Regions from separate parts of the Bacillus sp. PK3-067 genome, predicted to be linked through region 2. Evidence: riboswitches for the same ligand, from Rfam matches in the RefSeq annotation. Region 2 holds a riboswitch; the other holds the start of a gene.
The links. Region 2 has a riboswitch for S-adenosylmethionine ahead of mtnK (S-methyl-5-thioribose kinase). Riboswitches for the same ligand answer to the same signal wherever they lie in the genome.

Region 1 (5,107 bases), 2.7 Mb from region 2:
AGTCTCATTTTTATTAATGGAAGTAGTTAATTCATCAATTTTCTTCTGTAATTCTTGAATTTCTTTTTCTATTTGTTCTTTCTCGACTGTTTTATTTTGTAAGTCACTTTGTTTGCCTTCTAATTCAGATTGAATGTTAGATAATTTATCTTGATTCGTTTCAGCGTATACGGGTGAAAGTAACGGGGAAGCAAAAATCGTTCCTGCTGCTAAAACACTAAACGCTGCAAATTTCTTTTTCATTGTTGTCTGACTCCTTTCCCTATGAATGTTATATATCATAAGAAGAAGGGTGTCTATCGTTGTAATCATAATGTAAAGAAAATTTTATAAAATTGCTAAGTTTTGTCGGAATTTATCATTTTTCAACTGTAATTGTCATAGTGCTTACATTTTATTCATATGTGTAACAAAGGTATATTTTGGAATTTTCCTGTAAAATGAAGGAGGAAAGTAATCGTTTTTATGAGGTGAAATATTACTTGGAAAGCTAATAAAACACTAGTGAGGAATCGTTCTCATGTGAGGTTTTCTGACATGGGTCTACTTTTTGTCAAGAAAATTATTTGCGTTCGGGCAAAGTTATTTTGTTGTCAGATTTAAATTTTTGATTTATGATTTTTAACAGGGACAAAATGTAGTGAATTGTCGAATAATATGTAATACTCTTAATTTCTTAGTTTTATAGAGATAGAATGAGAGATAGAGTGACACATCGAAGAGGGGGTTACAACAAATATGAAAAGAATAGGACTAGCATGGCAAATATTAATAGGACTTGCGCTTGGTATTGCGGTTGGGGCGATTTTCTTTGGCAATCCAGCAGTGGTGAGTTATTTACAACCAATTGGTGATATTTTCATCCGATTAATTAAAATGATCGTTGTGCCAATTGTTGTAGCAAGTATTGTTGTTGGGGTTGCTGGTGTTGGCGATGTTAAAAAACTAGGTCGACTAGGCGGAAAAACAATTATTTACTTTGAAATCATTACAACAATTGCAATTATTGTCGGTCTATTAATAGCGAATATTTTCCAACCAGGAAAAGGCGTAAATATGGAGCAGTTAACAAAGACAGATATTTCGAAATATACACATACGACAGAGCAAGTACAAAGTCATTCATTTGCAGATACATTTGTAAATATTGTTCCAACGAACATTATGAAGTCGTTAGCTGACGGAGATATGCTAGCTATTATCTTCTTCTCTGTACTATTTGGTTTAGGTGTAGCAGCAATTGGTGAAAGAGGAAGACCAGTTCTTCAATTTTTCCAAGGTGTGGCTGACGCAATGTTTTACGTAACAAACCAAGTTATGAAATTTGCACCATTTGGTGTATTTGCACTAATTGGTGTTACAGTTTCTACATTTGGTCTTGCTTCATTAATTCCATTAGGGAAATTACTAATTGTCGTATATGGAGCAATGATCTTCTTCGTCGTAGTTGTCTTAGGACTTACAGCGAAAATATTTGGAATTAACATTTTCCAATTCTTTAAGATTTTAAAAGACGAGCTGATTTTAGCGTATTCTACAGCAAGCTCAGAAACAGTTTTACCAAAAATCATGGAGAAAATGGAGAAATTCGGTTGTCCGAAAGCAATTACATCTTTCGTTATTCCGACAGGTTATTCATTTAACTTAGATGGATCAACTTTATATCAAGCAATTGCGGCTATTTTCTTAGCGCAAATGTACGGTATTGATTTATCTATTACACAACAAATTACATTGTTGCTTGTATTAATGGTTACATCAAAAGGGATCGCAGGTGTACCGGGCGTATCATTCGTTGTATTATTAGCGACACTTGGTACAGTAGGTATTCCACCTGAAGGCTTAGCGTTCATTGCTGGTATTGACCGTATTTTAGATATGGCTCGTACAGCAGTTAACGTTGTAGGAAACTCTTTAGCAGCTGTAGTTATGTCTAAGTGGGAAGGTCAATATGACGCTGAAAAAGGACAAGCTTATTTAAAAGAGATTTCTGAAAAGGGTCAAGCGGCTTAATTATAATATGAACAAGCTCTCACATAATATGTGGGAGCTTTTCTGTATATAGAAGAGGAGCAGACATAATGAAACGAAAATATGGTGACGGTTCTTCGTGGAAGAGACTAATAGAAAAGAGTTATACGGTTAAGCAAGTGGAAGAGGGAATGCTCGGAATACTGGATATAAAAAAGGTGAGAGAGCCTAGTTGTAAAGAATATGATGGTGAAGAACTTTGTATTGCAGCAGATCAGTATACGTGGATTCAATATTTCATAGACGGGAAAAACTTTGCGATTACCGCTATGTTAGATGATCAGAAAAAATTAGTGCAATATTATATCGATGTGGCGAAAGAATATAAAATAGACGATCGTGGTTTACCGTATTTTGATGATTTATATTTAGATGTAGTATTATTATCTAGCGGTAAGGTGTATGTATTAGATGAAGAGGAGCTAGAGGATGCTTATAAAAGTGGTGATGTCACGAAGGAAGAGTATGAGCTAGCTTGGCACACTACGAAATGGATATTAGCAACAATAAAAAATAGTGAATTTTATTGGATTTCAATATTGGAAGAAGAAATCGAAAAGTTAAAATGATTGTTGTATTCAAATTTTTGTATAATTACCAAAAAAATCTATACAAAAAATAATTGACTTTTGTTTTGTAAGCGAGTAAAGTTAGGGAAGAAATTATTATTAAAAAATAAATATGAAACCTTCTTATAAAGAGAGGCGGAGGGACTGGCCCTACGATGCCTCGGCAGCGGACTCGATTTCAGAGTGCTGTGCCAAATCCAGCAAGCGTGTGCTTGAAAGATGAGAAGAGTGTTTCTTATAGATGTATAAGACCTCTTCTCATCGGAAGAGGTCTTTTGTTATTTATTAGAAAAAGGTTGAAACTAGGGAGAGATGGTACTTTGAAAGAAACGAGAGGAAATGGTTTAGCTTTATTACCACTTGGGATATTTTTGGCGCTATTTATTGGTTCTGGAATTATTACAGGTGATTTCTATAAATTGCCGATACTTGTAGCGATTTCAATTGCTGTAGGGGTCGCTTTAGTGATGAATCGTAAAGAAAGTTTTAATGTGAAAGTAGAGCGGTTCGCTAAAGGTGCAGGAAATCCGGATATTATGATTATGGTATTAATTTTTGTGCTTGCAGGTGCGTTTTCTGAAACTGCTAAAGGAATGGGCGGAGTAGACTCAACTGTTAATTTAGCGTTAACTATTTTACCGCCAGGATTTATCGTAGCTGGAATCTTTGTTATTGGTGCATTTATTTCATTAGCGATGGGAACTTCAATGGGAACAATTGCAGCATTAGCGCCGATTGCTGTAGGTATTAGTGGTCAAACTGATATCTCAATTGCGCTTGCAATGGCTACTGTTGTTGGCGGAGCGATGTTTGGTGATAATTTATCATTTATTTCAGATACAACAATCGCAGCTGTTCGTTCACAAGGAACAGAAATGAAAGATAAGTTTAAAACGAACTTTTTAATTGTGTTACCAGCGGCTATTATTACAATTGTACTATTAGTAATAGTTACTTCAGGAAGTGACACGCAGATTAAAGCACATAGCTTTGATTGGATAAAGATTTTACCGTACGCAGGAGTACTTATTACAGCGCTACTTGGCTGGAATGTACTTATTGTATTAACTGGTGGAACTTTACTATCTGGTGTTATCGGCCTTATAGATGGAAGTTACACGTTAGAAAGTTTCTTTAAAAGTGTAACGACTGGAATGGGCGGTATGATGGAGTTAGTATTACTTGCTATATTAATTGGCGGTATGGTTGAATTAATCCAATATAATGGTGGTATTCAATATTTAATGAATGTATTAACACGTAATATTCGTTCGAAAAAAGGAGCGGAATTTGGTATTGCTGGTTTAGTGAGTATGACGAATATGTGTACAGCGAATAATACGATTTCAATTATCTTTACAGGCCCGCTTGCAAAAAATATTGCAGATCAATATGAAATAGACCCTCGTAAATCAGCGAGTGTATTAGATCTTTTCTCATGTTGTGTGCAAGGATTAATTCCGTACGGTGCCCAAATGTTAACGGCAGCAGGATTTGCAGCGTTATCTCCGGTTGAATTGTTGCCATATGCATTTTATCCAATCTTAGTTGGAGTATGTGGTATTGTTTCTATTTTAATTGGGTTTCCAAGGTTTTCGAAAGTAGCTGAGAAAAAAGAGTATCATAAAACAGCTTAATTTAATATGAATGTTAGTAATTAAAAAACGTGCAGAGAATAGACTCTGCACGTTTTTTTGCGTAAAGGGCTGAATATGACTCGGTCTTAAGTCTGAGTTAAAAACGGTTCTTAAGCTCGTTATGGAAAGATGAAAAAATAGTTAAGATAAGAGTATCAAATCGAAGGGAGGCAAGCACAAGATGAAACAATTTCTAGCGTTTATCGCAGCCGGTATTTTGGCTTTAATTGCTCTTGGTAGTCTTGCTGGTATTGTAGGATTCGCAATCGGAGCAGGAGTTGTATATTGGAGCTATAAATCATTTGTGCGAGCTAAATCATTTTTTGGAAAGTTAGCTTGGGGTATTGTTGGTTTAATCGGTTTATCCATTGCGCTTTCTCATTCGCCAGCATTAATCGGTATCGCTGCTTTAGTGGTTTTATACTACGGATACCGTGAGTGGAAAAAAGAAAAAGATGTAGTTGTTGAATCTGCTCCAGAAAGTTCTAAACCATATAGTAACTTTGAAGATGAGTGGAACAAATTAATGAAAAACTAAAACAATAAATCAAATTATAAATAAAGTAGAAGAGAGGAAGATTTATAATGAAACAATCTTTATTCGGACGTGTACGCGATGCAATTTTAGCTGATTTTCATAACGTGTTAGATGAGAAGGAAAGAAAAAATCCAATTGCGATGTTAAACCAATATTTACGTGATAGTGAGCGTGAAATAACAAAAATTGAGAAGTTAATTGAGCGTCATAAAACATTAAAATCTAATTTTGCTCGTGAGCTTGAGCAAGCACGTTATTTCGTTAATAAAAGATCAAAGCAAGCTATCATTGCTCAAGAAGCAGACGAATTACAATTGCACGAACGTGCGTTA
Region 2 (5,107 bases):
ACTATGGACAACAGGATATGATTTAACGAGACTTTCTGAAATTGCAGATAGGGATGGAGTGGAAACGAAAGAAAAGTTAATAGAATGGGCGAAGCGATATGATGTACATATTGTTGGTGGGTCCATCGCAAAGCAAACAGAGCAAGGCGTTACAAATACGATGTATGTTGTAAATAATGAAGGACAGTTAGTCAACGAATATAGTAAAGTACATTTATTTCAGCTTATGGATGAACATAAATATTTAATAGCTGGTAATGGTACGGGCGAATTTAAGCTAGATGATGTTGAATGCGCTGGAACAATTTGTTATGATATTCGTTTTCCAGAGTGGATGCGTGTTCATACTGCTAAAGGGGCAAAAGTATTATTTGTTGTAGCTGAATGGCCATTAGTTCGTTTAGCACATTGGCGTTTGCTATTGCAAGCAAGAGCAGTTGAAAATCAGTGTTATGTTGTTGCGTGTAATAGAGCAGGGAAGGATCCGAATAATGTGTTTGCAGGTCATTCTTTAATTGTGGATCCTTGGGGTGAAGTTGTAGTAGAGGCGAATGAAGAGGAATCAATTTTATTTGGAGAGCTTGAATTCGAGAAAATTAAAGAAGTACGTAAAGGAATTCCAGTTTTTGCGGATCGCCGTCCAGAATTATACAAATAAAATGTTGACAAGTGATTTTTATTCTTGGTATAGTCTTCAACATAAAGTTAAAAATTCAAAAAATTATACAACTCTTATCAAGAGCAGGTGGAGGGATTTGGCCCGATGAAGCCCAGCAACCGACCGTAATACCATTGTGAAATGGGGCGTTTATTACGCCAAAAGGCACGGTGCTAATTCCAGCAGAAAGTAAAACTTTCTGGCAGATAAGAGGGGAGAAGATAAACTTCAAACCTCTTTCTTAGTGGAAAGAGGTTTTTCTATGTTAGAAAAACCTCTGAATTTAAAAAGGGGGAGAAGAAGATGGGATATTATTCATTAACAGAAATAACAGCTGTACAATATGCGAAAGATCATGGCTATTTTGAAGAGAAGGCAAATGTCATTTGTCATGAAATTGGAGATGGAAACTTAAATTACGTGTTTAAATTAGATGATGGAGAGAAATCCATTATAATAAAACAAGCACTGCCTTATGCGAAAGTAGTTGGTGAAAGCTGGCCATTGTCTATAAAAAGAGCAACGATTGAAAGCAAGGCATTACAAATTTTTGCGCAGTATGTACCGGATTATGTTCCAGTAGTGTACAGTCATGACGAAGAGTTAGCGATAACGGTAATAGAAGACTTATCAAGACTAACAATTACAAGAAAAGGATTAATAGACGGAGAAGAATATCCGCTTTTATCCCAGCATATTGGTCGTTTTCTAGCACATGTTTTATTTTACACTTCAGATTTTGGTTTACAGTCAAAAGAGAAAAGGGTACTAGAAGGTACCTTTGTAAATCCGGACCTTTGTAAAATTACAGAGGATTTAGTGTTTACAGATCCTTTTGGGCATTATGATACAAATGATTATGAGCGAGATTTACAGCTCGTGGTTGATGAACTTTGGAGTGATAAAACTTTAAAACTAAAAGTAGCACAATATAAATATAAGTTCTTAACAAGAAAAGAAACTCTTATTCATGGTGATTTACATACTGGTAGTATTTTTTCGTCACCTTCTGAAACGAAAGTGATTGATCCAGAATTTGCGGCATATGGCCCATTTGGGTTTGACATAGGTCAATTTATTGCAAATCTATTATTAAATGCGTTATCTAGAGAAGAAGAAAAGAGAAGTGTACTATTTTTCCATATAGAAAAGACGTGGAGTTATTTTGTAGAGACTTTTACAAAGTTATGGATTGGAGAAGGTGTAGAAGCATATACGAAAGAAAAACAATGGTTACCAATTATTTTGCAAAATATCTTTACTGATGCTGTTGGATTTGCCGGATGTGAACTAATTCGTAGAACAATTGGTTTAGCTCATGTAGCAGATTTAGATGAAATAGAAAATAAAGAAACAAGAATTCAAGCTAAGAAACAAGCGCTATCCTTAGGAAAAGAACTAATAAAATATGAATCTAAAAGTGCTGATATTCAACTGTTTCGAACATTATTTCAACAGACAGTTTCAAGGGGTGTAAAAGCATGAGTACAATCGTTACTGTTCCGAGATCTGTAAGTTGGAAAGGGGATGCAATTGCGGTATTAAATCAAACGAAATTGCCACATAGCACAGAATACAAAACATTAACGACTATTGAAGAGGTTTGGAAAAGTATCATAATGTTAGAAGTACGCGGAGCGCCTGCAATTGGAATTGTAGCTGCATTTGGCTTGGCGCTTGCAGCGAAAAAATATAATACTTTACATATCGAAGAATTTCAAAAGAAGTTTAATAGAGACTGTAACTATTTAGGGACATCACGCCCAACGGCAGTAAATTTATTTTGGGCAATTGATCGTATGAGAGAATCTATTCGAGAGATTACTACAATAAAAGAAGCACAAAAAATATTAGAAGAAGAAGCGCTTCGCATTCAACAGGAAGATGAAGAGGTGTGTCGAAATATTGGGGAATATGCGTTAACATGTTTTAAAGATGGCGATAATATTTTAACAATCTGTAACGCTGGAAGTATCGCAACTGCCAGATATGGAACTGCATTAGCTCCCTTTTATATTGGAAAAGAGAAAGGTGTGCGTTTACATGCATATGCGTGTGAAACGAGACCAGTTTTACAAGGTGGTCGCTTAACGACGTGGGAATTGAAGCAAGCAAATATTGATGTGACCCTTATAACAGATAATACTGCAGCTCATGCTATTCAAACGAAAGAAATAAACGCAATTATTGTGGGGGCGGATCGAATTGTCGCAAATGGAGATACAGCCAATAAAATAGGGACAATGAATTTAGCTATTTTAGCAAAGTACTTTAATATCCCATTTTACGTTGCTGCGCCACTGTCAACATTTGATGTTACGAAAGAAACTGGAGCCGAAATTATTATTGAAGAAAGAGATGAAACAGAAGTTACGAAAATCTTTGGAAAACAAGTAGCACCAATTGGAACGGATGTTTATAATCCAGCATTTGACATAACGCCGAATGAATTAATTACAGGAATTATTACTGAGAAAGGTATTATACGCGGGGATTATAAACGAGAAATTGCATCATTATTTGAAAAACAAGCTAATACATAATAGCTTGTTTTTTTATGCCTAAATGCAGTGTTTTCTCTTACTTATATAATGAAAGGAGGGGAAGAGGGTGGAAGAGTGGATCAAGATGATAGGTAATGTAGGGTTTCCGATTGTTGTAACATTATATTTACTCCACCGTATTGAAAGTAAATTAGAGGGGGTAATTGTTGCAATTGAGAAGCTCCCGCGGCAATTACTAAAGTACGAAGATCCTCGGGATAAAAAATAAAGTTTGCTCTTCTTGAGCAAACTTTATTTTTATTGAGCGGTATAACCACCATCGATAACGACAGCTTGACCAGTTATACCTTTAGCTTTTTCACTCGCTAAAAACATCGCATAATCTGCAATTTCTTGTACTTGTAATAAGCGCTTTTGTGGAACGAGTGGATAAATAACATCTTCTAAAACATTTTCAAGTGGTACATTTCGTGTAGTAGCTAAGTCTTGTAGTTGATTACGTACAAGGGGGGTATCAACATAACCAGGGCAAAGGGCATTAACAGTAATACCATGCGTAGCACCTTCTAAAGCGGCAACTTTTGTTAATCCAATTACGCCATGTTTTGCACTATTGTAGGCAGCTTTTCCAGCAAACCCGACAAGGCCGTTAATAGAAGCGACATTAATAATACGACCATATTTTTGTTGTTTCATAATCGGAAAGGCATGCTTAATTGCAATAAACGGAGCAATTTGCATAATTTGAATTAGTAGCTCGAACTTTTCAGTTGGAAAGTCTTCAATGGGTGAAACGTGTTGCATTCCTGCGTTGTTAATTAATATATGTAATGAACCGAAATGATCAACTGTTTGAGAAATTGCTGCTGTAATTTCCTCTTCAGATGTAACGTCACATTTTAAACCGATAGCTTGAAAACCTTCATTTTGTAATTGTTCAGCAGCTTCTTTTGCACGTTCTTCAAGCCGATCGGTAATCACAACTTTTGCACCTTCTTTTGCAAAAGCCTTTCCCATTTCATAACCAATGCCACTTGCAGCACCTGTTAAAAAGACAACTCGATTTGTAACCATGATGAAAAACATCCCTTCATAATAAAGTTTTCATAGTGCTCTATTTAGAGAAGCTATAATGAAATTCCTGCAAACATTTAGAAAAATATCGTTAGCTATCTTGTTTTGCAAAATAGTCTTTGCTATACTATTTTGTAAAGCAAGGTAGTAGGAGGATTTGAATTATGTCGACAAGTCAAATGCTGAAAGGGATTTTAGAAGGATGCTTACTTGCTATTATTTCTGAAGGCGAAATATACGGTTATGAAATGAGTGAAAAGCTAGCGAAGTATGGTTTTACAATGGCGAGTGAGGGAAGTATTTATCCGTTATTAATACGAATGCAAAAAGAAGGACTAATAACAAGCGTAATGAAGGAATCTCCATCTGGTCCAAAGAGAAAATATTATACATTAACAGAAAAAGGCGAGGAAGCACTTGATGAATTTATGGATCGCTGGGAAACGATGCAAAGTAGTGTAGAACGTCTACTTGAAGGGAAGGGAAGGAGAAAATAATGCTATCAAGTGAAGCGCGAAAGTTTTTGTTAGATATGAGATTATTTTTGACGGCAAAGAGTGTGAAAGAAAGCGATATTGAAAATTTTATAGAAGATGCGGAACTCCATTTAATTGAGGGTGAGAGTGATGGGAAAAGTGTAGAAGATATTTTCGGAAGCTCACCGAAAGAATATGCAAATGAACTTGTCAAAGTAATGGAAAGAGATAGACAGGAAACGTGGAAGCAAATTGGTTTTACAGTAATGAATATCGTATCGTTTTGGATTATTGCTTCTATCTTAATAGTGAATCATGGAATGTTACAGATTTCACTTATTCAGTGTATCGGTTATAGTTTTTCATTGATTTTAGTTGTTATAGGTCCTAATTTT

Region 1: another riboswitch for S-adenosylmethionine. It lies ahead of M1D73_RS07160 (Na+/H+ antiporter NhaC family protein); the one in region 2 lies ahead of mtnK (S-methyl-5-thioribose kinase).

What each region holds. Positions count from the first base shown of each region.
Region 1 covers NZ_CP096490.1:1,367,124-1,372,230, forward strand. The annotation lists gene M1D73_RS07145 (murein hydrolase activator EnvC family protein) at 1-243, opposite strand, end outside; gene gltP (glutamate/aspartate:proton symporter GltP) at 739-2,013, shown strand; gene M1D73_RS07155 (ribonuclease FAU-1 family protein) at 2,082-2,600, shown strand; SAM riboswitch class I at 2,721-2,826, shown strand; gene M1D73_RS07160 (Na+/H+ antiporter NhaC family protein) at 2,921-4,237, shown strand; gene M1D73_RS07165 (lmo0954 family membrane protein) at 4,419-4,775, shown strand; gene M1D73_RS07170 (PspA/IM30 family protein) at 4,823-5,107, shown strand, end outside.
Region 2 covers NZ_CP096490.1:4,062,059-4,067,165, reverse strand. The annotation lists gene M1D73_RS20785 (carbon-nitrogen family hydrolase) at 1-658, shown strand, start outside; SAM riboswitch class I at 730-871, shown strand; gene mtnK (S-methyl-5-thioribose kinase) at 962-2,143, shown strand; gene mtnA (S-methyl-5-thioribose-1-phosphate isomerase) at 2,140-3,201, shown strand; gene M1D73_RS20770 (YvrJ family protein) at 3,269-3,430, shown strand; gene M1D73_RS20765 (3-hydroxybutyrate dehydrogenase) at 3,460-4,236, opposite strand; gene M1D73_RS20760 (PadR family transcriptional regulator) at 4,401-4,733, shown strand; gene M1D73_RS20755 (DUF1129 domain-containing protein) at 4,733-5,107, shown strand, end outside.